Regions from separate parts of the Pseudomonas sp. TS_SC_3 genome, predicted to be linked through region 3. Evidence: predicted binding sites of a transcription regulator. Region 3 holds the regulator's gene; each other region holds the start of a gene.

Region 1 (10,182 bases), 1.4 Mb from region 3:
CGACCAGGTCAACACGCGCCTGTTGCAAGCGCGTCACGGCGACTCCAGCGGCGTACGTGGCGCCGCCTGGCTGTGGAACGAATAACGAGCCTTAGAGCGGCTTTACGATCTCGCGAGCTAGAGCCCTGCAAGGCGCTACGTGAGTAACAGCCTCCGGCTGGTCAAAACCGGTGAAGAGGCGGAGTGTACTTTTATACATGAGCACTAGTGGTTTCACCCGCCCGTCAGGTCGCGCTAAAGCGCGTTAGCCGCCAGGGCTTTCCGGGCCTGTTTTTAACGCAGCAGGGCCGACGCGCAGCAGATCATAAATGGGTTCTCAGAGAAGCAGAGTCCAAGCAGCAAACACCGCGTACCAGAACACCGCTGCGCGCACCAGCAACTGCCAGAGGCCATCCAGGCTGCTGACACCGGCCTCACCAATTACCGGCTCCGGCGTCTCTCCCGCGGCGCGTGCAGTATTAATGGCCAGCTGCGCCGCGCTGATATCCCAGCTGAGCAGCTCATGCAGCAACGCCCTACTGACTCCGGCAAAGTTACCCACCAGCGCAAAGCTGGCGGCCAACACCCGCACCGGCAGCCAGTCGAGGCCATGCCGCACCTGCGCGGCAGCCTCACGCAACGTTGGCAAGCTGGTGTGCTCGCAGCTCAAAGCGACCAGCCGGTAGGCCAATGCAGCCAAAGGCCCCAGCAGCGCGTACCAAAAAATCACCGCAAAAAAACTCTGGTAGGCCTGCCACACCAAGTGGCCCTGCACGCGTTGCAGCAACGTACCCTCGTCGTCCGCCTCCAACGCCAGATCACGTCGGGCCACCAGATACGCCGCTTCAGCATCACCACGGCGCCAGCTGTCACGAAACGGCCCCAGCGCTGCCAGCAAATCGCCACGCCCCAGGCTGTAAATCACCACCAACAAATGCACCGGTAGGGCCAGCCAGCCATAGGCCACCGGCGCCACCAATAACAACAGAAGCTGCAGCGCCAACAGCGGCAGCAGCACCAACACAGCCAACGCCAACCAGGGCCGCGCAGCCAACTGCGGTTTACGCTCCGTCAGCGCCAATAACTGCAACCAGGGGCCATCGTGTTGAACACGCTTGCGCCAGGCCGAAAACTTCTCAACCCAGAGCACCAGCAGTAGCACCAGAAAATTCATGTCAACTCCTTGTCTTGCTGCAATGCCAGACGGACGCGCTGCCAATCAAATGCGGGGCCAGGGTCGGTTTTACGCCCCGGGGCAACATCACTGTGCCCACATATGCGCGCCAGGGTAATCGCCGGATAAGCCGCCTGCAGCTGGCGAACCAGATCAACCAACGCCGCATACTGCTGCGCAGTGAAGGGCAGATCATCGGTGCCTTCAAGCTCAATCCCTAAGGAAAAATCATTACAGTTTTCCCGCCCAGCAAAGCAGGATTGACCGGCATGCCAGGCGCGCTCGTTACAGGAGACAAACTGGGTAACCACCCCATCACGCTCGATAAAAAAATGCGCGGACACCTGCAAGCTGGCGATGCTAGCGAAATACGGATGCTCATCCGCATCCAAACGATTCTGGAAAAACGCCTGCACCTTGCCCGTGCCGAACTGCCCAGGCGGTAAGCTGATGTTGTGAATCACCAACAGCGACACTTCCCCCTGCGGCCGCTGATTGAAGTTGGGGGATGGGCAGTGCTGGACGCTGTCGCACCAGCCACTGCAAGGGTCCAGCTGCATACAAAGCTCCTTGATCGAACAGTCACTCTAGTGCAGCCCCGCCCTAAGGCCAAGACCGAAACCTCGCCACGCACCTAATAACCGCACCGACACAAAAACGCCGCCAGAGCAGAGCCCCGGCGGCGCGTTTGCTAACCCCAAGCGGCCGATCAGGTGCCTTTGAGCTTACGCAGATTGCCAATCACTGATTCCAGCGCCCGGTCAAATAGCAGCGCGTCATCCAATAAACGAATGGCACTGCGGCGGAATTCAACCGCCAGGCCCATACGGGTTTTCTCCAACACCTTCATCCCAGTCCGATTGACGAAGATGTACTTGCCGGTCGGTTTGATCACCGCCGCCAGCTTGCAGCGCAGCTTGTGCTCGTCATCTTCCTGAAACTCAACCCAGCTGCCGACCCGCAGGTTATCCACTTGCAACAGCGCTGCATCATCGTCCGGCAGGCTGACTTCTGGCTCGGCGGCGCGCAGCTCACCCGGCGCCAGCAGGATGATTTCTTCCACCACCTCAACCATCACCGGCGCAGTAATGGCCTCAGCGGGCGTCAAGTCCAACAGCGGTAAATCCACCCCGCTCTCAGCCAACGTAACGCACGGCTCATCACCTAACTCAGCGTGCGCAGGCATATCAACCTGCGGCGCCTCTTCCGGCAGGCTGCGCTTAAAACGCTGGAAGGCCTGCACATGCAGAGCTTCTAGTTGAGTAAAAAACTCACCGGTGGAAAATGGATCAAACGCCGCGCTGGCGATGCCTGCACGCAACGCTTTGAGCAACCCCGGCACCATCTCCAACAAGCGCATGCGGGCTTCAGGCTCGTTGTGCGGCTCCACGCTCCAAACCAAATCATCCATGGTCGCCAAGGCAGCTTGCCACTCGGCTGATTCCACACCGTGTTTCAAGCAGGCGAGCATCAGCACCTTGCTCCAGGCCTCCTGCAGCAAGCGCACCACCACCTCAGGCAAGGTCTTACCAAGTAGCCGCTGATTCAGTGCCAGCTCAACTTCACGCCGCGCCATTGCGGCCTTGGCGCTGCCCTCTTCGGCATCGCGGGTGCGCTGCTCAAGCAACTCGCTGCGGCGACGCTCGTCACCGGTAAAGGCGAGAAACTCGGCCAGCAACTCGGAGAAGATCAGCGGATCATCAACAAAGTCGTTAAGCAGACGCTGCACCACCTGCTCGATCTTCTGATACAGGCTGTCGCGCTGGGTATCATCCTGCTCACCCCAGCCAAGCGCCGCCGAAGCAATTTCGTTGAGCAAACGGCGCGCCGGATGGCTGCCACGGCTGAAGAAGGTTTTATCGATTACCGCCACTTTCAGCATTGGGATCTGCAGGCGGCCAATCAGCGCCTTGAGCGAATCCGGTAAGGTGCGGTCATCGAGAATAAACTCAAACAACATCGACACCAGATTGATGACGTCTTCATCAACCTCCCCCACCACTCGCGCTTTGCCGGCTTTAGCGCTGGCGCGGACCAGCAAGCCCTCAAGCTGCTCACGCAAATCAAAATCATCAGTGACCTGCGCAGGCGCACGCTGCTGCATGTGCGAGAGCAAACGCATCAGGTCATTACTGGAGATCGGCATGGCATCCGCTGGCTGATTGCGCCGTGGCACAGCAATGCCACGCGCCTGCGACAACAGCGCCTGCAAGGCGCCGAACACTTCCTGCACGCCCTCATCAGCGAACCCAGCAGACAGCTCAGGGGCGGTCGCCTGAGCATCGCCACTGGCTGACGCGCTGGCGCGCGACGGGTTACGCCGTGCCGGCGCGGATTTCAGCTCAGGCAGTACGCCGGCCGCGATCAATGTTTGATTGGCCTCGGCATACAACTGATCAAGACCGCTCAGCACGTATTTTTCAAACAGCTTGAGGATGATCAGCTTGACCTTGATCTCGACGCCCAGGCTGCTGCAGGCATCCAGAAAGAACTCGCAGAGGCTGGTCGGGCCGAGGGGGTTGGTTTTGTCATCTAACTTCTTGCTGACCATTGCGTTAAAGCGCGTGGTCAGGTGGCTGAGCGCCGCCGCGTCACGGCTGACAACCTTAGCCACCATCGAATCCAACGCTACCGACTCTTCCAGCGCATCGTTCTGTACCAGTGACAGGGCATCGAACGACACCGCATCCAACGGTGCAGGCTTGCCGATTTCATACTGGTTAAGCGTGGCGAAGGCTTCAAAGACCTTCTGCAGGAAGCCACGCTCGATATTTTTGCGCTTCAAACGCAGATCGCGCATCGCTTCGAAAAAAGCATTTTGCTCGGCGTTGCTGGTGGCACGGTCGGCCATCTCGAACAGCGTGTCGTCGGCATTATCAAACAGCGCCTGCAAAGCCGTTTTCAGCTGTTGCGCTGCGTTGTCACGAACAGTTGTCAGCGCCACAGGCAGTCTTCCTACCGGTGAAGTGGGCGATTGCTCAGGGCTCACCTTGCTCAGGCGCACCACATTCGCGTCAGTCTTCATTGCGAGTCTCCTGCAGACTGCCCCTCTTGGGCTAACCGATCTGCACAGCGATCAACTGAGCATCATCCGTAACGTCAAAGGCCTGGCGTCAACAATTCTAAAAAGTAAATCCATTATAGGGATGTGCACGCACATACCAAGCTGACTTTTCATCCAGACATGACCCAGGTCACAGATGCGGCGCCGCAGCCTCCCAACGGTCATCTGCAGCGGCTAACGCTGCACGTCATATCGCGCGACCACACACAACGTACTCAGAACCTTCACCAGCATAGCCGCACTGCCGCCAGAGCACAGTTGCAAACACTGCGCAAACAGCCGGCAATCCCTATAATCGGCGCATTATGCTGACTGGAGCCCATCATGCCTAACCTGACCCTCGCCGACCTCACCCACGAAATCGAGGCCAACGTGCGCCGCGCACTGGCAGAGGATATCGGCAGCGGCGATATCACCGCCCAATTGATACCCGCCGAGCGCCTGGCACACGCCAAGGTCATCACCCGTGAAGCCGCCACCATCTGCGGCACCGCCTGGGTCGATGAGGTATTCCGCCAACTCGACCCACGGGTCGCCGTGCACTGGCACATCCAGGACGGACAACGCGCCGAAGCCAACCAAGTGTTGTTTGAACTAGAAGGCCCAGCCCGCGCCCTGCTTAGCGGTGAACGCAGCGCCCTGAACTTTCTGCAGACCCTCTCCGCCGTCGCCACCCGCTGCCAACACTATGCCGACCTCGTGCAAGGCACCGCTGTGAAATTGCTCGACACCCGCAAAACACTCCCTGGCCTGCGCTTGGCGCAGAAGTACGCCGTGACCCAAGGCGGCTGCCACAACCACCGCATCGGCCTGTACGACGCCTTCCTTATTAAAGAAAACCACATCGCCGCCTGCGGCGGCATCACTCACGCCATAACCGCCGCCCACAAAATATCCCCCGGCAAGCCGGTGGAAGTTGAAGTGGAGAGCTTGCAGGAACTGCGTGAGGCACTCGACGCCGGCGCCGACATCATCATGCTGGATGAATTGAGCCTGGGTGAAATGCGCGAAGCCGTCACCATCGCCCAAGGCCGCGCTAAGCTGGAGGCATCAGGCGGCGTGAATGAAAGCACCTTGAGAGCGATTGCCGAGACTGGGGTGGATTATGTGTCGATTGGGGCATTCACTAAGTATGTGAAGGCAGTAGACTTGTCGATGCGACTGAGTTTGTAAACCATCTAATACCGCTCAAGGCGTGAGCGATAATTATTAAACATCGCACACAAACGAGTTTTTTTGACAGATGGTGGAGTCGCCTTTGGCGATTCAACCATACGAATCAATCTGCCATACCGAGCGGGAGCAATCCAGCCCACACTTCAGCCAGCATAAATAACTCTAGCAGAACAGTTTCGGTGCTACTTTACTCGCAATAACCGATTCGATAAACCATGCTCATTCAAAGCTCTTTAATTTCCCCACATGCAAATTGGCTACCCAACGAGCAAGCTTTTTTCAATGCACTATCAGCCGCACGAAACTGCCCCAAGCCCTCCAGAGCCCTAGACAATCCAATGTAGGATTTTGAGTTTCCCGGAGACATTGAACCTAACATCTCAAACTCAGCCTTTGCACCCATCCAATTTTTTTGATCTAGATAAATAACTCCTCGCTGTTGATAAGCATGGCTATATGCCGGATTGAGATCAACAACACGATTAAAATCAGCCATTGCTAGATCCAGACGCCCCTGCCTATACAGTTCATTTCCTCTATTGTAATAAATCCTATAACCTCCATAAACCTTAGAATGCTCAGAAGTTCGCTCATAAAGCCGGGCAGCCTCATCCCAAACTAGATACGGATGAGCCAGCGTAGAGAGCCGATCAAAAGAAAGCGCCGACAAATACAAGACACAAAAGAACGCCAGACTGAACAAAAACCTAGGGCTTAAGCGCCGCGCCCCCAAGGCAAGCAAAATAAATAAACCCGGCCCCCAGAGATAGCTCCTATACAGAACAAAAATCTCCTGCAAGCGAACAACTGAAAATTCAGTTACAAAAAGCACTCCTGGCATCAACAAAGAAAAACCCAGCAACCCCAAACTTCCTCCACGCAGTAATAAGATAAAGCCAAAACCAATATAGGCAAAAAATAAAGCCCCCCCCCCCCACAACGACCAAGAGTAAAAGCCAAGGGGAAACACCTCCCGCATATCAACCGACATCATTGTAGAAACGGGGAAAACCCACATGTACAAATACTTAAAAAATAAACCCGCTTGATTAAAAACGCTTAACAGATACAAGTTCTTCACTGGCCTTTCGGTTTCGGATATTAAAACCTCCTCGGCTAAAACCTCATAAGGCACCCCAATAATCCCTGCGCTTTGTAAAACTACCAGAACAGACAACAAGCCCTGCACCAACAACACAGAAAAAATCTCTCGCCGCGAAACCTGCACAACAAAATCACTACGCACATACAAGACCAAGAGCAAAGTGGATACCAATGGAAGCATAACCGAATGTTCCTTAGCGAAAACCGCTAATCCGAAGAGCGGGCAGGACAGCCACAACCAAAAACGCGAACCATTCATTCCACGCAAAAAACCAAACAGACTGAAAATAGAGAATAGCGTAGCGAAAATTATAGTGCGCTGAATCAAATACCCCTGAGAAAAAATAGAAAGCGGGTGTACTGCAAATAAAGCAGAGCCTAAAAACGCCGAAAAGTGCACCCCAACTCTTACATTTAATTTACCAGAAGCATCAAAATTCAATAGAAGTTGTCGAATAAAAAAATACAGCGCTAAGACTGTAGACATGTGAGCAAATAAATTCCCCACCCGCTGCCAAGCAATACCCGAACCCAGATATACGAATGTAACTGCCAACGTTTCATAAACCCACCAGCGCGGAGAAAACCGAACACCATCATCAATATATGCCTCTGGGGCACCCTTCAAAAAAAAATAGTTGTCGTCAAATATAAGTGGATTTTCAAAAAACAAAATACAGATCAATACCAACCAAAAATATAAAAGTATAAAATGAAACCAGCGCACGGAAAAAAAATGCATCAAGCCTCCAACATATAACAAACAAAAAATAACGCCCCGCAAAAGCAGGGCGCCATATCTCACAACCAACTAAAACCCCGCGTGCCAACACAAAAAACTAGACACGCACCGCAATTAGTTATTCTTAAGAATTGCAGCCTGAGCAGCAGGCTGAGTTACAGTAGTCGAATTAGTCCAACGAATGGAGGTGGTATTCACAGCAGGGGTCATTGTTATCGTTTGGCCGTCAACGTTAGTCCCGATACCGTTGCCCAGCGTAAGCACCACTGTACCAGCAGCCACATTGGCACTTGTAACTTCTTTAGTAGCACTAAACACAGGAACACCATTAGAGCCAGTATTACAAGCTGCAAGCACGCCACCCGCCTCTTGCGCGCAAACAGACACCGCCGTTTTTAAAGCATCAGCGGCAGTCAGAGCATTAGCAACTTTTGCTTTAATTGTATAGTCCTGATACTGCGGAATTGCGATAGCAGCCAGAATACCGATAATCGCAACCACGATCATCAATTCGATAAGCGTAAAACCTTTTTGCATTTGAGCTTTCATCTAGCATCTCCTTAGTGTGTATAGGTCGACGACCTGACCTACTAATGCAGCCTTCGTGCCAACTCTAAACACTGCTCTAACCTGGGTTAAAGGCACCGAAGCGCAAGCAGCAGCCTCAGCATCGACACTAACTGCCATTTTTTGTCACCCTAACTCACTGGGTTTGGCACGCCTAGAGCAACTAGGCTATAACGCACGCATTGTTATGGAGCCTGTGATGAACGATAGCGTGTCCCTTACCGGCTTAGCCCGGCAGATGGTGCTGGCGGAACTGCTGGATGAAAAAACAGCGCAACACGCTCAAGGTCAGGCGCAGCGCAACAAGCTGTCGCTGGTCACCTACCTAGTGCAAAACAAGCTAGTCAAAAGCCGAGTATTGGCCGAACTGGCCAGCGATCAATTTGGCGTGTCCTTTGTTGACCTGAATGCCATCGACAAAGAAAACCAGCCTAAAGACTTGGTCAGCGAGAAGCTGGTTCGCCAACACCGCGTATTACCGCTGTGGCGCCGAGGTAATAAGCTATTTGTCGCAGTCTCCGACCCAACCAACCATCAAGCCATCACTGACATTCAATTCAGCACCGGCATGAACACAGAAGCCATTCTGGTTGAGGACGACAAGCTCGGCGAAGCTATAGACAAATTCTTCGATTCCGCGACCAGCGGCATGGATGACCTGGCCGACGTTGACCTCGACGGCCTGGATGTCGAAACGGTTAATGATGACGCGGAGGTAAAGGCTGACGGCAACTCCGCAGACGACGCCCCGGTGGTGCGCTTTGTTAATAAGATGCTGCTGGACGCGATTAAAAAAGGCTCCTCAGACCTGCATTTTGAGCCTTACGAAAAGACCTACCGCGTGCGCTTTCGTACCGACGGTATTCTGCATGAAATCGCCCGCCCGCCTATTCAGCTGTCGCCCCGTATTTCTGCGCGCCTGAAAGTAATGGCCGGCCTGGATATTTCCGAGCGACGCAGACCGCAGGATGGGCGCATTAAGATGCGCATCTCGAAAAGTAAATCCATCGATTTTCGCGTCAGCACTTGCCCAACCTTGTGGGGCGAGAAGATCGTGATGCGGATTCTTGACTCAGCCAGCGCACAGATGGGCATCGACGCACTGGGCTATGAAGAGTCGCAAAAAGAACTTTACATGGCCGCCCTCAAGCAGCCGCAGGGCATGATTCTGGTGACAGGCCCAACCGGCTCGGGCAAAACCGTATCGCTGTATACCGGCCTGAACATCCTCAATACAGTGGACGTGAATATCTCTACCGCCGAGGACCCAGTGGAGATCAACTTGGAGGGCATCAACCAGGTCAACGTTAACCCCAAACAGGGCATGGACTTTACCGCGGCGCTGAAAGCCTTCCTGCGTCAGGACCCGGACATCATCATGGTCGGCGAGATTCGTGACCTGGACACCGCCTCCATCGCTATTAAAGCCGCACAAACTGGGCATATGGTGATGTCGACCTTGCACACCAACAGCGCTGCGGAAACCTTAACCCGCCTGCGCAACATGGGGGTGCCGTCCTTTAACATCGCTACCTCGGTCAACCTAATTATTGCTCAGCGCCTGGCGCGCAAGCTGTGTAGCGCGTGCAAGAAGGAAATCCAGATCCCACGCGAGACCCTGCTGGAGGAAGGTTTCCCGGAAGACAAGATCGGCACCTTCAAAATTTACGAGCCCGTAGGCTGCGAAAATTGCAATGGCGGTTACAAAGGCCGTGTCGGTATTTATGAAGTGGTTAAAAACACGCCGGCCCTACAGCGGATTATCATGGAGGAAGGTAACTCGATTGATATCTCCATCCAGATGCGCAAAGACGGCTTCAATGACCTGCGGACCTCGGCCTTGCTAAAGGCCATGCAGGGCGTGACCAGCCTCGCTGAAGTAAACCGCGTGACAAAGGACTAACCAATGGCCGTTAAAGCACTAAAAACCAGCACCTTCGCGTGGGAAGGCACCAATAAACAGGGTGCCAAGATAAAAGGCGAAGTCAGCGGCCAAAACCCGGCATTGGTAAAAGCGCAACTGCGCAAGCAGGGCATCAACCCGACCAAGGTGCGCAAAAAATCCGCCTCGCTGTTCAGCGCGGGGAAAAAAATCAAACCAATGGACATTGCGCTGTTTGCCCGGCAAATGGCAACCATGATGAAAGCCGGCGTGCCGCTGTTGCAGTCCTTTGACATTATTGCTGAGGGTGTAGACAACCCTAATATGCGCAAGCTGGTGGATGATATTAAACAGCATGTTGCGGCAGGTAATAGCTTCGCGGCCTCCCTCAGAACACGCCCCGAATATTTTGATGACCTGTTCTGCAACTTGGTAGATGCCGGGGAGCAAGCAGGCGCCCTGGAAAACCTGCTGGACCGTGTTGCGACCTACAA
Region 2 (10,182 bases), 360 kb from region 3:
AGCCGTCTAGCGGCCGGCATGGAAAGATTTATGCGTTAGCGCCCCGAACAACCTTGAGAACAGCCCCCACGCCTCATAAAAAGCCCCCGCCAACAACGTTGACGGGGGCTTTTGCTACATCGCCGCATGAGTTACAGCTCGGGAGCCCGGGCGTCCTCACGCTTGGCCAACCCGCCAGCGCTGGCCTTAGGCTTGATCAGGCTGAAATCAATCAGGCTCTTGGGCTGCGCCGGATTGCCGATCAGCAGCGGCAGCGGCCGGAATTCAGTGCTCACCAGGCTTTTATGCGCCTCGTATTCATCAAAGCGCAGCCCAGCCAGGTCCGCCCAGGTGTGGATGAAATGCGATGAGCTGTAGGGCCGCGACAGCGTGTCGCTGAAATCACGCGCCTGCTGCGCTTGCCACTGCAGCGAACGCCAGAGGATAAACGGCACGGTGTACATCGGGCTGGTCGGCGCGGCCTCGTTACGCCCCAGCACATTGGGCTTGGGTGCATCGAACACCGCTTCACCGTGGTCAGCCAGGTACAGCAACAGGCTATTGGGCTCCTGCTGCGCCAGGTCTTTGATCAGGCTGGCGACCACATGGTCGTTGTACAGCAGCGCGTTGTCGTAGCTGTTGTAAGTCGGCAACTGGTCATCGGTGACATTCGCCGGCACGCCGTTACGGTCGGTGAAGCGTTCGAACTCAGGTGGATAGCGGTACTGATAACTCATATGCGTGCCCAGCAGATGCACCACCACAAACTTGCGCGGCGCCGGGTCAGCCAACACCTTGGCAAAGGGTGGCAGTACATCGCCGTCGTACTGACGAGCGTTCTGCGCACGGTTGTTGTTCAGGTAGAACTGCTCATCAGCCTGCTTAGAAAAGGTGGTGAGCATGGTGTTGCGCTTGGTCATGGTCTGCTGGTTGGTGATCCAGTAAGTCTTGTAGCCCGCCTGCCTCATCATGTTCATCACCGACGGCGTGGTCAGGTAACGCTCGGGATGCTCCTGATCGGCAAAGGTCAGCACCTGCTGTAAGGCTTCGATAGTGTAGGGGCGCGGCGTAACCACGTTGCCAAACACCTGCAACTGGTCACGCAATGCATCCAGCTCCGGTGTGGTTGCGCGCGGGTAGCCATACAGGCTCATGCGCTGACGGTTGGTCGACTCGCCAATCACCAGCACCAGGGTCGCCGGCTGACCGGCACGCGCATCCTGCAAGTTAGCCAAGGGCGCAATGCTGGCATTCTCTGCCAACAGCACCTGCATGTTGGCCAACTGCTCGCGGTAATTTTTGTAGCCCACCGCCAGCTGCCAGGGGGTGGCGGCTTCAATGCGTTGAGCAAAGTTATCCAGCCCCGCCTTCCAGCTGTCATGTTTAGTGAACTGGCGCAGCGCCGGGTAGCCCACCGAGACAAACACCGCCAATGCCGCAGCAAACAGCGCGCCAGGGCGCGACAGGTACACCGGGCGCACTTTGCGCCACAACAACCAGCCGCCCAGGCCGTACGCAAAGAAGGCCGGCAGCATCCACCAGGCGAAATATTGGATCAGGTATTCGCGGCTTTCATTGAGGTTCGATTCGAACATGATGAAGATCACGCTCTGCGAGAACTCCTGCCCGTACACCAGAAAGTAGCCGAAGCTGCCAAGCGAGCAGAGCCACAGCAAGGCACCAATGACGGCCGCCAACTGACGGGCCCGCGCTGGCCACAGCAACAACGGCACCAGCCACAACGCACTGGCCAGAAAGGCCTGACGAAAGCCGGAAAACCCGGCCGTACCGGTCAGCTGGATCAATAACTGGGTAACACCGGAAAAATACCAAAAAAACAAAAAGGCCCAGCCTAACCCGGCCCAATCCACGCGTTGGCGTGAAGACGTTTGCAATGCTGCAGACATGACTACCTCGTGACCTTTCAATGACCGCAATGCTTATGCCAGCCAGCCTGTGAAAATTCCGTCAAACACCGTGGCACAGTGAGCCACTTTTTACCCAACCATGAAAAAGCCCCCGCAGGCTTTCACCGGCGGGGGCTTTTCAGTTAGCTAGAACGTGGATCAGTTCTTGGCTTTCTTGGCAGCGCGGGTGCGCTCGCCTTCGTCGAGGATCTTCTTACGCAGACGGATCGACTTGGGCGTGACTTCGCACAGCTCGTCGTCCTGGATGAACTCCAGAGCCTGTTCCAATGTGAAGCGAACAGGTGGAACCAGGGCGATGGTTTCGTCTTTACCCGAAGCACGCATGTTGTCGAGCTTCTTACCTTTGGTTGGGTTGACGCCCATGTCGTTGTCACGGCTGTTCAGACCAACGATCTGACCGTTGTAGATTTCCTGGCCGTGCTCGACGAACAGCTTGCCGCGCGCCTGCAGGGTTTCCAGGGAGTAGGTCAACGCCTTGCCGGTTTCGACTGAAACCAGTACGCCGTTCTGACGGCCGGACATGTCGCCGGACTTCATGGTGTCGTAGCGATCGAAGATCGAGGTCAGGATGCCAGCACCGTTGGTCAGGGTCAGGAACTGGTTACGGAAACCAATCAGACCGCGAGCCGGGATGTTGTATTCCAGACGAACACGGCCTTTGCCATCCGGCACCATGTTGGTCAGGTCGCCCTTACGCAGACCCATCTCTTCCATGACCTTGCCCTGGGATTCTTCCGGGGTGTCGATGGTGACGTTTTCGAACGGTTCCTGCTTGACGCCATCCACAACGCGGATGATCACTTCTGGACGACCTACACCCATTTCGAAGCCTTCGCGACGCATGGTTTCGATCAGTACCGAGAGGTGCAGCTCACCACGGCCGGAGACTTTGAACTTGTCAGCGCTGTCGCCTTCTTCAACACGCAGGGCCACGTTGTACAGCAGCTCTTTGTCCAGACGCTCTTTGATGTTACGGCTGGTGACGAACTTGCCTTCTTTACCGCAGAACGGCGAATCGTTGACCTGGAAGGTCATGGATACGGTCGGCTCGTCAACGGTCAGCGGCTTCATCGCCTCAACATGGTTCATGTCGCACAGGGTGTCGGAGATGAACAGCTGGTCCATACCGCTGACACAGACAATATCGCCCGCGCCGGCTTCTTCAACGTCAACGCGGTGCAGACCGTGGTGACCCATCAGCTTGAGGATACGGCCGTTACGCTTTTTGCCATTGACGTCAATCGCCACAACCGGGGTGTTCGGCTTGACCTTGCCGCGGGCAATACGACCAACGCCGATAATGCCGAGGAAGCTGTTGTAGTCCAGTGCCGAGATTTGCATCTGGAACGGACCATCACGGTCTACAGCTGGAGCCGGTACGTTGTCGACAATCGACTGGTACAGCGGCGTCATGTCTTCCGCCATCTCAGTGTGGTCGAGACCGGCAATGCCGTTCAGGGCCGAGGCGTAAACGACTTTGAAGTCCAGCTGCTCTTCGGTGGCATCGAGGTTGTCGAACAGGTCGAAGATCTGGTCCAGAACCCAATCCGGACGCGCGCCCGGACGGTCAATCTTGTTGATCACAACGATCGGACGCAGGCCGGCTTCGAAGGCCTTCTTGGTCACGAAGCGGGTTTGCGGCATCGGGCCGTCTTGGGCGTCAACCACCAGCAGCACGGAGTCAACCATCGACATTACGCGCTCAACTTCACCGCCGAAGTCGGCGTGGCCGGGGGTGTCAACGATGTTGATGTGGTAGCCACCCCAGTTGATCGCGGTGTTCTTGGCGAGAATGGTAATACCGCGCTCTTTTTCCTGGTCGTTGCTGTCCATCACGCGCTCGTCGTTGAGCTCGTTGCGCTCCAGGGTGCCGGACTGGCGCAGCAGGGCGTCAACCAGGGTGGTCTTACCATGGTCAACGTGGGCGATGATGGCGATGTTGCGTAGTTTTTCGATCACGGGCGTATCTCAATCAGAGTATTCGGTGTGCTGCCTAGTTTAGGCGGCAAGTGTTAACTAAATGCTATTTCTGCTCGGCGGCGTAAAAGCCTGCTTCACGCCGCCGGTATGTCGGGAGGGCGATGGCGGATGCTGCCGCCATTCAACCCTGGGATTTTATGTCGGACGATAAACGCGCACATTGGCATGCCCCTCGCTCAACAGATGATGAGCATGCAAACGACTCATGACGCCTTTGTCGCAATACAGCAAGTATTGGCGCGCGGCATCTAATTCTTTAAAACGGCTATTCAGCGCGTAAAAGGGCAACGCTTGGACTTCGATGCCTGGTAGTTCGAGCGGCTGTTCTTCGGCGTTATCCGGATGGCGGATATCAATGATCACCTGGCTGGCAAGCGCTTCGCTGACTTCTTCGACCTGAATGTCCTTACCCAGCTCATCAATCACTTTATCGATCGGCAGCAAGGTCGCGCGCTCCAGGGCGCGGTCGAGAATGGCCATATCGAACTGCTGCTCTTCGTGCTCGATGCGCAGCTTCTTCGCCTTGGTGGTCGGGTTGACCGAAATCACCCCGCAGTATTCCGGCATGTGCTTGGCAAACTCGGCGGTGCCGATGCGCGTGGCGGTGTCGATGATGTCTTGTTTATGGCTGGCCAACAGTGGACGCAGCACCAGCATGTCAGTGGCCGAATCGATCACCGCCAGGTTGGTCAGGGTCTGGCTGGACACTTGGGAAATCGCCTCACCGGTGACCAACGCCTCGATCTGCAAGCGCTCGGCCATGCGCGTAGAGGCGCGCAGCATCATGCGTTTGAGGATCACGCCCATCTGGCTGTTGTCGACCTTGCCGAGAATTTCGCCGAGCACTTCTTCAAACGGCACGCTGATAAACAGCACACGCTGCGAGCTGCCAAACTTTTGCCAGAGGTAATGCGCCACTTCCATCACGCCCAGCTCGTGGGCACGACCGCCAAGATTGAAGAAGCAGAAGTGCGTGACCAGGCCGCGACGCATCATTTGGTAAGCCGCAACAGTGGAGTCAAAACCACCGCTCATCAGCACCAGGCTCTGCTCCAGCGAGCCCAGCGGGTAACCGCCCAGGCCTTCATGCTGGTGATGGATAACAAACAAGCGCTGGTCGCGGATTTCCATGCGCACAACGACGTCGGGCGCCTTCAGCGAGATACCGGCGGCGCCGCACTGCTGACGCAGTTGGCTGCCCACATAGCGTTCGATATCCACGGAGCTGAAGGCATGCTTGCCTGCGCGCTTGCAGCGCACTGCGAAGATCTTGCCCGGCAGTTGCTCAGCGAAGTGCAGCTTGCACTTCTCCAGCACGTCGTCGAAATCACCCAGCGGGTATTCATCAACTTGCAGAAAGTGGGTGATGCCCGGCGTGCAGCTCAGGCGCTCAATCATGGCCTGCAGGGTTTTCGGCTCACTGATCTGGGTTTCAACTTCCAGGTTGTCCCACACACCGCTGACCTGCAGCTGTGGGTCGAATTCACGCAAAACCGAACGAATGTTCTTCGCCAGCTGCCGGATAAAGTGCTTACGCACCGGCCGGCTTTTAATGGTGATTTCTGGGAAGACTTTAACGATCAGTTTCATGAAAACAGGAGGTGCCGAGGCCGCGAAAAAACAGGGGCGCGGATTATAGCGGAAATTGCTCACGCTTTGATCAAAATTCCTCACCCCACCAAAAAGCGCACCATTTAAGAGCGCAGTGCAAATATCACGAACCATAACAGTGCAAATATTAATCCAAGGCCGCAGTGCAGCCCCCGCCGGCCCTGAGTTTCAGGGCTTACACCCATTCCTGTGCACTGGCATGCAATTTGCTCCCTTGTGATGCAGGATGCGCCGACGGACTATGCCGCCGCGCCTTACCGAATTATTAAGGGGCTCAGCATTCGAGCCTTAGCCACCTGGAGGACAGCATGTCGAAGTCGATTCAACTTATTAAAGAACACGACGTGAAGTGGGTAGACCTGCGTTTCACTGATATCCGCGGCCAACAGCACCACATCACCATGCCAGCGCGTGATGCCCTGGATGAAGATTTCTTCGAACACGGCAAGATGTTCGACGGCTCGTCCCTCGCTGGCTGGAAAGGCATCGAAGCCTCCGACATGATCCTGCTGCCAGACGACAGCAGCGCCGTGCTCGACCCGTTCACCGAAGAGCCGACCCTGATCCTGGTCTGCGACGTGATCGAGCCGTCGACCATGCAAGGTTATGACCGTGACCCACGTGCCATCGCTAAGCGTGCTGAAGAGTTCCTGAAAAGCACCGGCATCGGCGACACCGTATTCGTCGGCCCGGAGCCTGAGTTCTTCATCTTTGACCAAGTGAAGTTCAAGTCGGACATCTCCGGCTCGATGTTCAAAATCTTCTCCGAGCAGGCTTCGTGGAACAGCGACGCGGACTTCGAAGGCGGCAACAAAGGCCATCGCGTACCGGTTAAAGGCGGCTACCTGCCGACCCCTCCGTCGGATTACGACCACGAAATCCGTACCGCCATGTGCAACGCACTGGAAGAAATGGGCCAGTTCGTCGAAGTGCATCACCACGAAGTCGCCACGGCCGGCCAGAACGAAATCGGCGTGCGCTTCAACACCCTGGTAACCAAGGCTGACGAAGTTCAGACCCTGAAGTACTGCGTGCACAACGTAGCTGATGCCTACGGCAAAACCGCCACCTTTATGCCGAAGCCACTGTACGGTGACAACGGTTCAGGCATGCACGTGCACCTGTCCATCTCCAAAGATGGCAAGAACACCTTCGCCGGCGAAGGCTATGCCGGCCTGTCCGATACCGCCCTGTACTTCATCGGCGGCATCATCAAGCACGGCAAGGCCCTGAACGGCTTCACCAACCCGGCCACCAACTCGTACAAGCGTTTGGTTCCAGGTTTCGAAGCCCCGGTTATGCTGGCCTACTCGGCGCGTAACCGCTCCGCGTCGATCCGCATCCCTTACGTTGCCAGCCCGAAAGGCCGTCGTATTGAAGCGCGCTTCCCGGACCCAGCGTCCAACCCATACCTGTGCTTCGCTGCACTGTTGATGGCTGGCCTGGACGGCATCCAGAACAAGATCCACCCAGGCGACGCCGCCGACAAGAACCTGTATGACCTGCCACCGGAAGAAGGCAAGTTGATCCCACAGGTCTGCGGCAGCCTGAAAGAAGCCCTGGAAGAGCTGGACAAGGGCCGCGCGTTCTTGACCAAAGGCGGCGTGTTCTCCGACGAGTTCATCGACGCTTACATCGAGCTGAAGAGCGCAGAAGAAATCAAAGTGCGCACCTTCGTGCACCCGCTGGAATACGACCTGTACTACAGCTGCTAAACCTTCGCGCAACACAAGAGGCCACCTCCGGGTGGCCTTTTTGCGTCTGCACCCGGCACCTTGCTCCGCCCCACCACCTTTTAGCCCGGTGTTTTCTGCGCTGGTCTACGCCGCGCCATCAGCGCGCTTGCCAGGGCGCCTTGGCAGTGCAAGGCTTAGGGCACACTCACTGGGAGAGACCGGCATGCGCCCTCTACTCATCTGCCTACTACTGAGCCTGGCCTTTTCGGCCACTGCGCAGATTTACAAATACACCGACGCCAATGGCAACACGGTCTTCACCGACCAGCCGCCGGAGGGTCAAGCGAGCGAAAATATTCAACTGCCTGCCACCAACAGCGTGTCGATGCCGGTCCCCAGCGCACCTGCAGCCCCCGTGGCCGAAGCGACTGACAGAGCCGCGCCTTACAGCACATTGCAGCTGACCGGCCTGCCGGATGATGAGGCGCTGCGCGCAAACAACGGTACGTTCAGCGTCGGGGTCATGATTGAGCCGCGCCTGGCCAGCAACCATCGCCTGCGCCTGTTACTCGACGGCAAACCCTATGGCCAACCGAGCAACGTGCCACGCCTGCAAGTGAGCAATGTCGACCGCGGCGAACACAGCCTGGCCGTGGAAGTGCTCAGCGGCGAGCAATCGATTCAGCAAAGCGCCACGGCCACCTTTACCGTGCAGCGGGTCAATACCAGCAACCCGGCCTTGCGCCCGCCACCACCCAAACCAACGCCCAAACCCACCCCCAAACCGGCCCCTTGATCCATGCGCAATTTGCTGTTTTGCGGCCTGATGCTGCTCGCTCTACCGGCCTTCGCCCAGGTTTATACCTATATAGACGCCGAAGGAAATCGTGTTTTCACCGACAAACCCAAATCAGGTGATGCCCAGCGCGTTGAACTGGCACCCAGTAACTCGATGCCGGCCGTCCAGGCGCCTGCTGCGCCAGTCATCCTGCAAACGCCACCAGAACCGGCGCTGCGCTACAGCCTATTGCGCATTCTGGTGCCACAGCCCGACGCCACGATCCGCGACAGTGGTGGCAATCTGATTGTCAGCGTCAACAGTGAACCCGGCTTGTTCGCGCAGCACAGCTATCGCCTGCTGCTGGATGGCCAACAAGTAGGCGAAGTCGGCAGCAGCCCGGTGTTCCCGCTGGAGAATATCGACCGCGGCACCCATCAACTGGCCGTGGAAATCATCGACCTGCAAGGCCGCATTATCGAGCGCACGCCAACCCAACCCTTCCATATGCAGCGCATTTCCCTGGCACAGAAGCGCAAGGTCACGCCCTGCAAAAAGGCCGATTACGGCGTGCGCCCGGAGTGTCCACTCAAGGACAAACCGCCGGAAAAGAAAAACATCCCCTTCGTGCCTTTTATCTAATCCACCACGACGCACCATAGCGGTGCACTTATTGCCCGGCATTTCTATACTCTCCCTGTTTTGGGTCGCCGCGCGCACCCCGGCTGCGCTGAAAAGCAGCTAATTTCCGGCATCCTACGGGCAAACACGCTTCTTTTCGGGGCTTTGGTTTGCTTCTTGCATTTTCTAGCGTCACTGCTGGAGCTCAAGGGTCTGCTGACATCTCATATGATCATTAACGACGCACTGCACCGCCTGCTGCTGGACAACCTGACCACAGCCACGCTGCTGCTCAACGACGACCTGCGTCTTGAGTACATGAACCCGGCAGCAGAGATGCTCCTGGCTGTCAGCGGCCAGCGCAGCCATGGCCAGTTCATCAGCGAGCTGTTTACCGAGTCGAGCGAAGCGCTCAGTGCACTGCGCCAGGCCGTACAACACGCCCATCCATTTAATAAGCGTGAAGCCGTGCTGACCTCGGTCAGCGGCCAGACCCTGACCGTCGACTATGCGGTAACCCCCGTCCTCAGTCATGGCGAAACCCTGCTGCTGCTGGAGGTACACCCGCGTGACCGCCTGCTGCGCATCACCAAGGAAGAGGCGCAGCTGTCCAAGCAGGAAACCACCAAAATGCTGGTGCGCGGGCTGGCCCATGAAATCAAGAACCCGCTCGGCGGCATCCGCGGCGCCGCACAGTTACTGGCGCGCGAGCTGCCCGAGGAAAGCCTCAAGGACTACACCAACGTCATCATCGAGGAGGCCGACCGCCTGCGTAACCTGGTCGACCGCATGCTTGGCTCGAATAAGCTGCCCTCGCTGGCGATGACCAACGTGCACGAGGTGCTGGAGCGCGTCTGCAGCTTGGTGGACGCGGAAAGCCAGGGCAGCATCATTCTGGTGCGTGATTACGACCCCAGCATTCCGGACGTACTGATCGACCGCGAACAGATGATCCAGGCCGTGCTGAATATCGTGCGCAACGCCATGCAAGCCATCGGCGGGCAAAACGAGCTGCGTCTGGGCCGCATCACCCTGCGCACCCGCACCCTGCGCCAATTCACCATCGGCCATTGCCGTCATCGCCTGGTGACCAAGATTGAAATCATCGACAACGGCCCCGGCATCCCGCCCGAGCTGCAAGAAACCATCTTCTACCCCATGGTCAGCGGGCGTGCCGACGGCACCGGCCTGGGCTTGGCCATTACCCAGAACATTATTAGTCAGCACCAAGGCCTGATCGAATGCGAGAGCCATCCTGGCCATACCGTGTTCTCGATCTTCCTGCCGCTGGAACAAGGAGTAACTCCGTCATGAGCCGCAGTGAAACCGTCTGGATTGTCGATGACGACCGCTCCATCCGCTGGGTGCTGGAAAAAGCCTTGCAACAAGAAGGCATGACCACCCAGAGCTTCGACAGCGCCGATGGCGTGCTCAGCCGCCTGAGCCGCCAACAGCCGGATGTGATTATCTCCGACATCCGCATGCCCGGCGCCAGTGGCCTGGAACTGCTGGCGCGCATTCGCGAAATGCACCCACGCCTGCCCGTCATCATCATGACCGCGCACTCCGACCTCGACAGCGCCGTGGCCTCCTATCAGGGCGGCGCATT
Region 3 (10,182 bases):
TTTGGAGCTCGACGCTATTCAGGATCTACTGGCGCGCATCAACGGTGATTTCGTCAGAGCCTGCGGGCTGATTCTCGCCAGCAAAGGTCGCGTGGTCGTGGTGGGCATGGGCAAATCCGGCCACGTCGGCAACAAGATTGCCGCCACCCTGGCCAGCACTGGCACCACGGCGTTCTTCGTGCATCCAGCCGAGGCGAGCCACGGCGATATGGGGATGATCACCCGCGATGACGTAGTGCTAGCCCTGTCCAACTCGGGTTCCACCGCAGAAATCGTGACCCTGCTGCCACTGATCAAGCGCCTCGGCATCCGCCTGATCAGCATGACCGGCAACCCGGAATCCCCGCTGGCCAAGGCCGCCGAAGTCAACCTGGATGCCCGCGTATCCCAGGAAGCCTGCCCGCTGAACCTGGCCCCGACTTCTTCCACCACCGTATCGCTGGTACTGGGTGACGCCCTGGCCATTGCCCTGCTGGAAGCCCGCGGCTTTACCGCCGAAGACTTCGCTTTCTCCCACCCGGGCGGCGCATTGGGCCGACGCCTGCTGCTCAAGGTGGAAAACGTCATGCACGCCGGCGACAGCCTGCCACGCGTCAAGCGCGGCACCTCGCTACGCGACGCGCTACTGGAGATGACCCAGAAAGGCCTGGGCATGACCGTGGTGACCGAGGACGACGGCCGCCTGGCCGGGATCTTCACCGACGGCGATTTGCGCCGCACCCTGGACCGCAACATCGACGTACGCCAGACCATTATCGATGACGTAATGACCGCCCATGGCAAGACCGCTCGCGCGGAAATGCTCGCGGCAGAGGCTTTGAAAATCATGGAAGACCACAAGATCAGCTCGCTGGTGGTAATCGATGACAACCATCAGCCAATTGGCGCACTGAACATGCACGACTTGCTGCGCGCTGGAGTGATGTAATGAGCACTGACACGATCAACCCCGACCTGCTGCAACGCGCCAAGGCCATCAAATTGGCCATTTTCGACGTCGACGGCGTGCTCACTGACGGCAAGCTGTACTTTCTGATCGACGGCAGCGAATTCAAGACCTTCAACACCCTCGACGGCCACGGCATCAAAATGCTGATCAACTCTGGGGTAAGCACCGCCATTATCAGCGGCCGCAAAACCCCGGTGGTCGAGCGCCGTGCGCAGAACCTGGGGATTCAACACCTGTATCAGGGCCGCGAAGACAAGCTGGTCGTGCTTGACGAACTGCTCGGCGAACTGGGCCTAGACTATGCACAGGTCGCATACCTCGGTGACGACCTGCCCGACCTGCCAGTGATCCGCCGCGTAGGCCTAGGTATGGCAGTCGCCAGCGCCGACGGCTTTGTCCGCCAACACGCCCACGGGATTACCCGTGCTCGCGGTGGCGAAGGCGCCGCACGTGAGTTCTGTGAACTGATCATGCACGCCCAAGGCACCCTTGAAGCCGCTCAAGCCGCTTACCTATAGGCCAACCATGCCCCGCAAGTTATTCAATATTGTTCTGTTCGCCGTTGTCGCCCTGCTGGTGGCGGCGCTCGGCTACTGGAACCTCAGCCCAGATGGCTTTAACGAGCAATCCCGCACCGCTGGGACTGATAACGCCATCGACTTTTACGCCACAAACACCTACACCGTGCAATACCAAGCCGACGGCACGCTGCAATACGAGCTAACGGCCGATAAGGTCGAGCACGTCAAAGCCAGTGACATCACCCTGATGACCGGCCCGAATATGAACCTGTTCCGCGGCACCGAGCTGCCCTGGAAAATCCGTAGTGAGCGCGGTGAAGTGTCGCCCGGCGGCGTTGAGGTCGAGCTGATCGACAAGGTGCGGGTTGAACGTACCGACGCCAAAGGCCGCCCGACCATCCTCACCACCAGCCGCCTGACCGTATTCCCCGAGAAGGAATATGCGCAGACCCAGCAAGCCGTTAGAATCGACGCGGCCAATGGGGTGACCACGGCACAAGGAATGAAAGCGTACATGAATGACGGCAGGATGCTCCTGCTGTCCAACGTAAGAGGTCAGCATGAGGCTCGTTAACACCCTCCCCCTACTACTCAGCCTCAGCGCCGCACTCGGAAGTGTTAGCGCTTGGGCCCTGCCATCCGACCGTGAACAGCCGATCCGTATCCAGGCTGACAGCGCGGAACTGGATGACAAACAAGGCGTGGCCGTTTATCGCGGTGATGTCGTCATCACCCAGGGCACCATGAAGGTCACTGGCGACACCGTGACCATCACCCAGAATGCCCAAGGCGATGTCGAGGTATTTACCTCCGTCGGCAAGCCGGCCTACTACGAGCAACTGCCGTCAGCCGACAAGCAGATCGTCAAGGCCTACGGCCTGACCATCCAGTACTTTATGGCCAACGAGCGCGTGGTACTGATCGATCAGGCCAAGGTGATTCAGGAAGGCAACACCTTCGAAGGCGAAAAAATCGTCTACGACACCCAGCGCCAAATCGTCAACGCCGGCCGTGCCACAGGCACCAACGTCACCGCGCCACGTCCGCGCATCGACATGGTGATCCAGCCGAAGAACAAACCAGCCGACCAGCAGGCGCAGTAATAATGGCCACATTGAAAGCCCAACACCTGGCAAAGAGCTATAAAGGCCGCCAGGTTGTGCGCGACGTCAGCCTGAGTATCGACAGCGGGCAGATTGTCGGCCTGCTTGGCCCTAACGGGGCCGGCAAGACCACCTGCTTCTACATGATCGTCGGCCTGGTACAGGCCGATCAGGGCCGCGTGATGATCGATGATCTCGACGTCAGCCATCAGCCCATGCATGGCCGCGCGCGCGCCGGAATTGGCTACCTGCCGCAGGAAGCCTCAATTTTCCGCAAGCTCAGCGTGGCCGACAACATCATGGCCATCCTGGAAACCCGCAAAGACCTCGACGGCGCTGCACGGCGCAAGGAGCTTGAGGGGCTGCTGCAGGAATTCCATATCAGCCATATCCGCGACAACCTCGGCATGAGCCTGTCCGGTGGTGAACGCCGCCGCGTGGAGATTGCCCGCGCCCTGGCAACCAACCCCAAGTTCATCCTGCTCGACGAGCCGTTCGCCGGTGTTGACCCGATTTCCGTGGGCGACATCAAACAGATCATCCACCACCTCAAAGCCAAGGGCATCGGTGTATTGATCACCGATCATAACGTGCGCGAGACCTTAGATATCTGCGAAACCGCCTACATCGTTAGCGATGGCCAACTGATCGCCGAAGGTGATGCCGAAACTATCCTGGCCAACCAAACCGTCAAAGAAGTGTATCTGGGGCATGAATTCCGGCTGTAACCACCGCCGCTCTAAGCCGCCAGCAGGCGCTTTAGAGCGTAAGCAGAACAGGCGAAACGATTTAACACCCGCGCACTGGCCTGCCGGGTGAAGTGGCGGGTCAAAAGCCGAGCACACGCGCTGTACATGCGCATCCAACGCCTGCTTTTAACGCTGGATCGTTAACACAGGTAGTTTTCAACGACCTGCTAGGCAAAGCCCCTAAACTTAGGCATATTATTTGCTTCCAAGTGGCGATTTTTAAAACGCCCTGTAGTGGATTGCGCATAGACGCCAGTAAATAAGGCCTGCAATGAAACCATCGCTAGTCCTGAGAATGGGCCAGCAGCTGACGATGACACCGCAGCTGCAACAGGCCATCCGCCTACTCCAACTCTCCACCCTCGATCTGCAACAAGAGATCCAGGAGGCCTTGGAGTCCAACCCGATGCTCGAACGCCAGGAAGACGGCGATGATTTCGACAATTCGGACCCCATGGCCGATGGCGCAGAAAGCGCCAGCCCGAGCGAACAGCCCGAAGCGCCCTATCAGGAAACCAACTATCAGGAAGCCACGCAAACCGTGGACAACCTGGAAGAAGGTGATTGGGGTGAGCGCATTCCCAACGAACTGCCGGTCGACACCGCCTGGGAAGACATCTACCAGACCAGCGCCAGCAGCCTGCCGAGCAGCGCCAGTGATGACGATGAGTGGGACTTCACCACCCGCACCTCCAGCGGTGAGAGCCTGCAAAGCCATTTACTTTGGCAACTCAACCTGGCGCCGATGTCGGATAAGGATCGCCTGATCGGCGTCACCCTGATCGACTGTATCAACGAGCAGGGCTACTTAGAAGAAACCCTGGAGGAAGTGGTCGAGGCCTTCGATCCGGAATTGGACATCGAGCTCGACGAAGTCGAAGCCGTGCTGCACCGCATCCAGCAGTTCGAGCCGACCGGCATCGCTGCACGCAACCTGGGCGAGTGCCTGCTTCTGCAACTGAGTCAGCTACCGGCAAGCACTCCGTGGCTGAGTGAAGCTCAACGCTTGGCCAGCGATTACCTCGACCTACTCGGCAGCCGCGATTACGGCCAGCTGATGCGCCGCATGAAGCTCAAGGAAGACGAGCTGCGTCAGGTTATTGATTTAATCCAAAGCCTCAACCCGCGCCCTGGCTCGCAGATCGAGTCCGGTGAGCCGGAGTACGTGGTGCCCGATGTGATTGTGCGCAAGCACAACGAGCGCTGGCTGGTGGAGCTCAATCAGGAATCCATGCCGCGCCTGCGGGTCAACGCGCAGTACGCAGGGTTTGTGAAGCGCGCTGACTCAAGCGCGGACAACACCTTTATGCGCAACCAACTGCAGGAAGCGCGCTGGTTTATTAAGAGCCTGCAAAGCCGCAACGAAACCCTGATGAAGGTTGCCACGCAGATCGTCGAGCACCAGCGCGGCTTTCTCGATTACGGCGACGAGGCGATGAAGCCTCTAGTTCTGCACGATATCGCCGAAGCCGTAGGCATGCACGAGTCAACGATTTCGCGGGTCACCACACAGAAATTCATGCACACCCCACGTGGCATTTACGAGCTGAAATATTTCTTCTCCAGCCACGTTAGCACCGCCGAGGGTGGCGAATGCTCGTCCACGGCGATCCGCGCCATCATCAAAAAACTGGTCGCCGCGGAAAATGCGAAAAAGCCGTTGAGTGACAGCAAGATCGCTGGTCTACTGGAAGCACAAGGCATTCAAGTGGCTCGCCGTACGGTCGCAAAGTACCGTGAGTCCCTCGGAATAGCGCCCTCCAGTGAGCGCAAACGATTGATATAAGGCGGTACGAAAAGGAAGGCAACTCGCAGGACAGATAACACGCCAGGCACGTTTTTTCGCAAAGTAGACATACTGCTACTCAGCAACCAGCGTTCGTGCCAGGCCCTATCTGTCAGACCCTTCCACGCCACAGTGTTCCGGCGGCAGGCCTCTCGCCTGCCTCTTACACACGGCAACAAGGAGAAAGCGGTATGCAAGTCAACATCAGTGGACACCAGCTGGATGTGACCGACGCCCTACGCGACTACATCGGCGAAAAACTCGGCCGATTGGAGCGCCACTTCGACAAGATCACCAATGTGCAAGTCATTATGGAGGTCGAGAAACTCAAGCAGAAAATCGAAGCCACCCTGCATATTGCAGGCGGTGAAGTTGTCGCCAATGCCGAGCATGACGACATGTACGCCGCCATCGATTTACTGACCGACAAGCTCGATCGACAACTCATCAAACACAAGGAAAAACAGCTCGACCGTCAACAGGGTGCTATGGCCCGCTGACGTCGCCTATCTCCTATGATCCGACTTGAAACTATCCTGACCCCCGGCCGTTCCTTAGTGAACGTGCCGGGCGGCAGTAAAAAACGTGTCCTTGAACAGATAGCTAACTTGGTGGCGCGCGAACTGCCCGACCTGGATGGCCAGGACATTTTCGAAAGCCTAATTGCCCGCGAAAAACTCGGCTCGACCGGCTTTGGTAATGGCATTGCCATTCCCCACTGCCGCCTGCCGGGTTGTACGGCTCCCATCAGCGCGTTGTTGCGCCTGGACGCCGCCGTAGATTTTGACGCCATCGACGGCGCCCCCGTTGACCTGTTGTTTGTTCTGCTAGTACCTGAAGCCGCCACCGATGCGCACCTGGAACTGCTCCGGCAGATCGCCAGCATGCTCGATCGCAGCGATGTGCGCGCCAGTCTGCGCCAAGCCGAAAGCAGTGAAGCCCTGTATCAGGTGGTAGTCGACACTCAAAGCCAACTCAATAGAGCCTAAACATGCGCCTGATCATCGTCAGCGGTCGCTCCGGTTCCGGGAAGAGCACGGCGCTCGATGTGCTCGAGGACAACGGTTTCTACTGCATCGACAACCTCCCGGCCGGCTTACTGCCTGAACTGGCAGAGCGCGCGCTAGTGCATACCGAGTTGCTGCATCCGCAGGTGGCCGTTTCGATTGACGCGCGCAACCTGCCCAGCCATCTCGAACGTTTCCCGGCGTTGTTGGAAGAGGTGCGTGCACGGCATATCAAGTGCGATGTGGTTTACCTGGATGCCGACGAAGAAACCCTGCTCAAGCGTTTCTCGGAGACCCGCCGGCGCCATCCACTGACTAATGAGAGTCGCTCGCTAGAAGAAGCTATTGCCGATGAAAGCCTGCTGCTAGGGCCCATCATCGACCTGGCTGACATGAAGATCGACACCACTCACCTCAATTTGTATCAGCTGCGTGACAGCCTCAAGCTACGCCTGCTGAACCAACCCGAGCCGGGCACCGCGTTTCTGGTTGAGTCCTTTGGCTTCAAACGCGGCATGCCGGTGGATGCTGATCTGGTATTTGATGTGCGCTGCCTGCCCAACCCTTACTGGAAACCGGACTTACGCGACTTCTCCGGCCTCGACCAACCGGTAATCGACTATCTTTCGGCCCAGGCTGATGTTGAAGAGATGTATCAGGACATCCTCGCCTACCTGACCAAGTGGCTACCGCGCTTTGCTGCCAGCAACCGCGCCTATGTCACAGTGGCCGTAGGCTGTACCGGTGGACACCACCGCTCGGTGTATCTGGCAACGCGGCTTGGCGATACCCTCAAGCCCATCCTGAAAAACGTCCAGATCCGCCACCGCGACCTCAGCTAAGGAATTACCCGCGATGCCCGCCAGCGAAATTACCATTATCAACAAGCTTGGCCTGCATGCCCGTGCGGCAGCCAAGTTTGTTGGCGTCGCTGGGCGCTTTCCTTGTCAGGTCAAAATCGGCCGCAGTGCTGACAGCCTGGTCGACGGTAAAAGCATCATGGCCGTGATGATGCTAGCCGCAGGCAAAGGCACAGCCGTTCATGTGCAGACTGAAGGCGAGCAGGATGTCGAAGCGCTGCAGGCGTTACGCGAGTTGATCGACAACTTCTTCGACGAAGGCGAGTAACCTGCCTAGATAAAAAAGGGGCCATGCACGTGAGTGCATCGCCCCTTTTTTTTCAGGCCGCTACTGTCAGCTACCCGCCACCGTCATCCGCTCAATCAGCACGGAACCGGTACGAATGTTACTGCGCAGTTCCAGATCATTACCGACCGCGACTATTTGCTTGAACATGTCACGCAGGTTGCCGGCGATGGTGACTTCCTGCACCGGAAATTGGATCTCGCCGTTCTCCACCCAGTAACCGCCCGCGCCACGTGAATAGTCGCCGGTGACCATATTCAAGCCCTGGCCCATTAGCTCAGTGACCAACAAACCACGCCCCATCCGCTTGAGCAGCGCCTTCTGGTCTTCATCGCCGTGGCTGACGAATAGGTTATGCACGCCACCTGAGTTGGCCGTGCTGGGCATGCCCAGCTTGCGCCCGGAATAAGTGCCGAGCACGTAGGACAGCAGCTCGCCGCGTTCAACGAAGGATTTGGCATAGGTCGCCAAACCGTCACCATCAAAGGCGGCGCTGCCCAGTGCGCGCGGGATGTGTGGGCGCTCATCAATTTTCAACCACTCAGGGAACAACTGCTGCCCCAGCGTGCCTTCAAGAAACGACGATTTACGGTACAGGTTGCCACCGGAAATGGCCGCCAGAAAGCTACCAAACAGCCCTCCCGCCAGCTCGGCAGCAAACAGCACCGGCACTTCACAGGTCGGTACCGGGCGCGCGCCCAAACGGCTGACTGCACGCTCAGCGGCGCGGCGACCAATGCTGCCGGCATCGGCCAGCAGCTCACCCTGACGATTGACGTCATACCAGTAGTCACGCTGCATCTGCCCGCCCTGCTCGGCGATCATCACGCAACTCAGGCTGTGCCGTGTGCTGGCATAGCCGCTGACAAAGCCGTGGCTATTACCGTAAACCCGGCAACCCTGGTGAGTGTTCAGCGTGGTGCCGTCGGCATTCTTGATCCGCTGGTCCGCCGCAAAAGCTGCCGCTTCGCAGCTCAAGGCCTGCTCGATGGCCTGCTCGGGCGTGATTGACCACGCATGGTACAAATCCAACGCCGGCAGCTCGCGAGCCATCAGCGCAGCATCGGCCAGGCCGGCGCACTCATCTTCAGAGGCATGCTTGGCGATTGCCAGGGCCGCTGCCACCGTTTCACGAATCGCCGCCTCACCGCTGGCGGAGGTGCTGGCAGAACCTTTGCGCTGCCCCACGTACAGGGTGATGCCAAACCCCTGGTCGCGGTTGAACTCGACCGTTTCCACCTCACCCTGACGCACCGTGGTGGATAAACCTTGCTCCACCGAAACGGCCACCTCGCACGCACTGGCGCCCTGCTTTCTGGCCTCGGCAATAATCTGCTCCACCTGCGCCTGTAATTGCGGCACAGCCTGCGGGCCGACGATGTCTACTGCACTCATAAGAACTCCTGAACGATAAGCGGCAAACGCGGCTACATAGGCCAGACGCTTACAGCTGGAAACTTGCTGCTATCATGTCGGCGTTTTCCACTGGACCGCCACCATGTCTGAATACCTTGACGACTTCTCCGGCGAGAAGAGCAAAACCCAGATCAAGCGTGAGTTTCATGCGCTACAAGATCTGGGGCAACGCCTGACCACCCTAAAACTCGACCTGCTGAACAAGCTACCGCTGACTGACGAGCTGCGCCGCGCGCTTGCTGAAGCACCCAAGCACACGGCCAATGCCGCAAAAAAACGCCACGTGCAGTTTATCGGGCGGCTGATGCGCGATCAGGACATTGAATCCATCCTGAACCTGCTCGACCAACTGGATGCCTCTACGCGTCAGTACAACGAACGCTTTCATAACCTGGAGCGCTGGCGCGACCGCTTGCTCAATGGCACCGACGAAACCCTGGAAGCCTTTGTCGTCGAATACCCCGACGCCGACCGCCAACACCTGCGCCAGCTGATCCGTCAGGGCCAGCATGAACTGGCGCAGAACAAAGCGCCTGCCGCGTCACGCAAAATCTTCAAATACATCCGTGACCTGGATGAGACCCAGCGCGGCTTGCGCTAGGCCTCTCGCACCTGATGGGTTAGGCCTTTGGCCACCCCATCAGGTGACCGTTTAATAGCCGTCAGGCGCCCGTCCCGCCCACCGTAATGGCATCAATCTTCAGCGTCGGCTGGCCCACTCCCACGGGCACCGATTGCCCATCCTTGCCGCAAGTGCCCACGCCGCTGTCCAGCTCTAGATCGTTACCGACCATCGACACCTTGCTCATGGCTTCCGGGCCGTTGCCGATCAGGGTGGCGCCTTTGACCGGAGCGGTGATCTTGCCGTCCTCGATCAGGTAGGCCTCGCTGGTGGAGAAGACGAACTTGCCGCTGGTGATATCCACCTGGCCGCCGCCGAGGTTGGCGCAGTAGATGCCCTTCTTCACTGAACGAATGATTTCTTCGGGGTCGCTCTCGCCAGCCAACATGTAGGTGTTGGTCATGCGTGGCATCGGCAGGTGCGCGTAGGACTCGCGACGCCCGTTACCGGTGCAGGCCACGCCCATCAGGCGGGCATTGAGCTTGTCCTGCATGTAGCCCTTGAGCACGCCATTCTCGATCAGCGTGGTGCACTGGGTCGGCGTACCTTCGTCGTCCATGCTCAGCGAGCCGCGACGTTCAAACAGAGTGCCGTCATCGACGATGGTGCAGAGGCTAGAGGCTACTTTTTCACCTATTTTCCCGCTGTAGGCTGAACTGCCCTTACGGTTGAAGTCGCCTTCCAGACCATGGCCAACGGCCTCATGCAGCAGCACACCGGACCAACCTGCGCCCATCACCACCGGCATACTGCCTGCCGGTGCCGGAATGGCCTCAAGGTTGACCAACGCCTGGCGCAGTGCTTCACGGGCATAACCCATGGCGCGCTCTTCGTTGTTGCTGGTTTGTTCAAGGAAATAGCGGTAATCGGTGCGTCCACCACC

What was found. The regulator sigma-54, encoded in region 3, starts transcription at its own class of promoters, with help from an activator protein. The targets are predictions, from matches to a motif close to ANTGGCATNNANNTTGCTNT.
Region 1: a site for sigma-54 is predicted at 7,832-7,851, ahead of AC0J6G_RS13480 (pilin). Genes of this name have one in related genera too.
Region 2: a site for sigma-54 is predicted at 5,692-5,711, ahead of glnA (type I glutamate--ammonia ligase). Genes of this name have one in related genera too.

Annotation. Positions count from the first base shown of each region.
Region 1 is NZ_CM149586.1:2,808,502-2,818,683, forward strand. Features, by position in the region: gene AC0J6G_RS13450 (ROK family protein) at 1-85, shown strand, start outside; gene ampE (regulatory signaling modulator protein AmpE) at 317-1,153, opposite strand; gene ampD (1,6-anhydro-N-acetylmuramyl-L-alanine amidase AmpD) at 1,150-1,713, opposite strand; gene AC0J6G_RS13465 (DUF1631 domain-containing protein) at 1,863-4,178, opposite strand; gene nadC (carboxylating nicotinate-nucleotide diphosphorylase) at 4,542-5,390, shown strand; gene AC0J6G_RS13475 (tetratricopeptide repeat protein) at 5,617-7,239, opposite strand; gene AC0J6G_RS13480 (pilin) at 7,354-7,788, opposite strand; gene pilB (type IV-A pilus assembly ATPase PilB) at 8,006-9,709, shown strand; gene AC0J6G_RS13490 (type II secretion system F family protein) at 9,713-10,182, shown strand, end outside.
Region 2 is NZ_CM149586.1:3,877,379-3,887,560, reverse strand. Features, by position in the region: gene AC0J6G_RS18290 (NAD(P)/FAD-dependent oxidoreductase) at 1-39, shown strand, start outside; gene cptA (phosphoethanolamine transferase CptA) at 132-1,886, opposite strand; gene typA (translational GTPase TypA) at 2,046-3,866, opposite strand; gene thiI (tRNA uracil 4-sulfurtransferase ThiI) at 4,023-5,477, opposite strand; gene glnA (type I glutamate--ammonia ligase) at 5,807-7,213, shown strand; gene AC0J6G_RS18265 (DUF4124 domain-containing protein) at 7,398-7,970, shown strand; gene AC0J6G_RS18260 (DUF4124 domain-containing protein) at 7,974-8,594, shown strand; gene glnL (nitrogen regulation protein NR(II)) at 8,802-9,887, shown strand; gene ntrC (nitrogen regulation protein NR(I)) at 9,884-10,182, shown strand, end outside.
Region 3 is NZ_CM149586.1:201,948-212,129, reverse strand. Features, by position in the region: gene AC0J6G_RS01095 (KpsF/GutQ family sugar-phosphate isomerase) at 1-928, shown strand, start outside; gene AC0J6G_RS01090 (KdsC family phosphatase) at 928-1,467, shown strand; gene lptC (LPS export ABC transporter periplasmic protein LptC) at 1,475-2,044, shown strand; gene lptA (lipopolysaccharide transport periplasmic protein LptA) at 2,031-2,573, shown strand; gene lptB (LPS export ABC transporter ATP-binding protein) at 2,576-3,301, shown strand; gene AC0J6G_RS01070 (RNA polymerase factor sigma-54) at 3,594-5,108, shown strand; gene hpf (ribosome hibernation-promoting factor, HPF/YfiA family) at 5,300-5,608, shown strand; gene ptsN (PTS IIA-like nitrogen regulatory protein PtsN) at 5,624-6,097, shown strand; gene rapZ (RNase adapter RapZ) at 6,100-6,957, shown strand; gene AC0J6G_RS01050 (HPr family phosphocarrier protein) at 6,971-7,243, shown strand; gene pmbA (metalloprotease PmbA) at 7,310-8,656, opposite strand; gene yjgA (ribosome biogenesis factor YjgA) at 8,760-9,278, shown strand; gene tldD (metalloprotease TldD) at 9,340-10,182, opposite strand, start outside.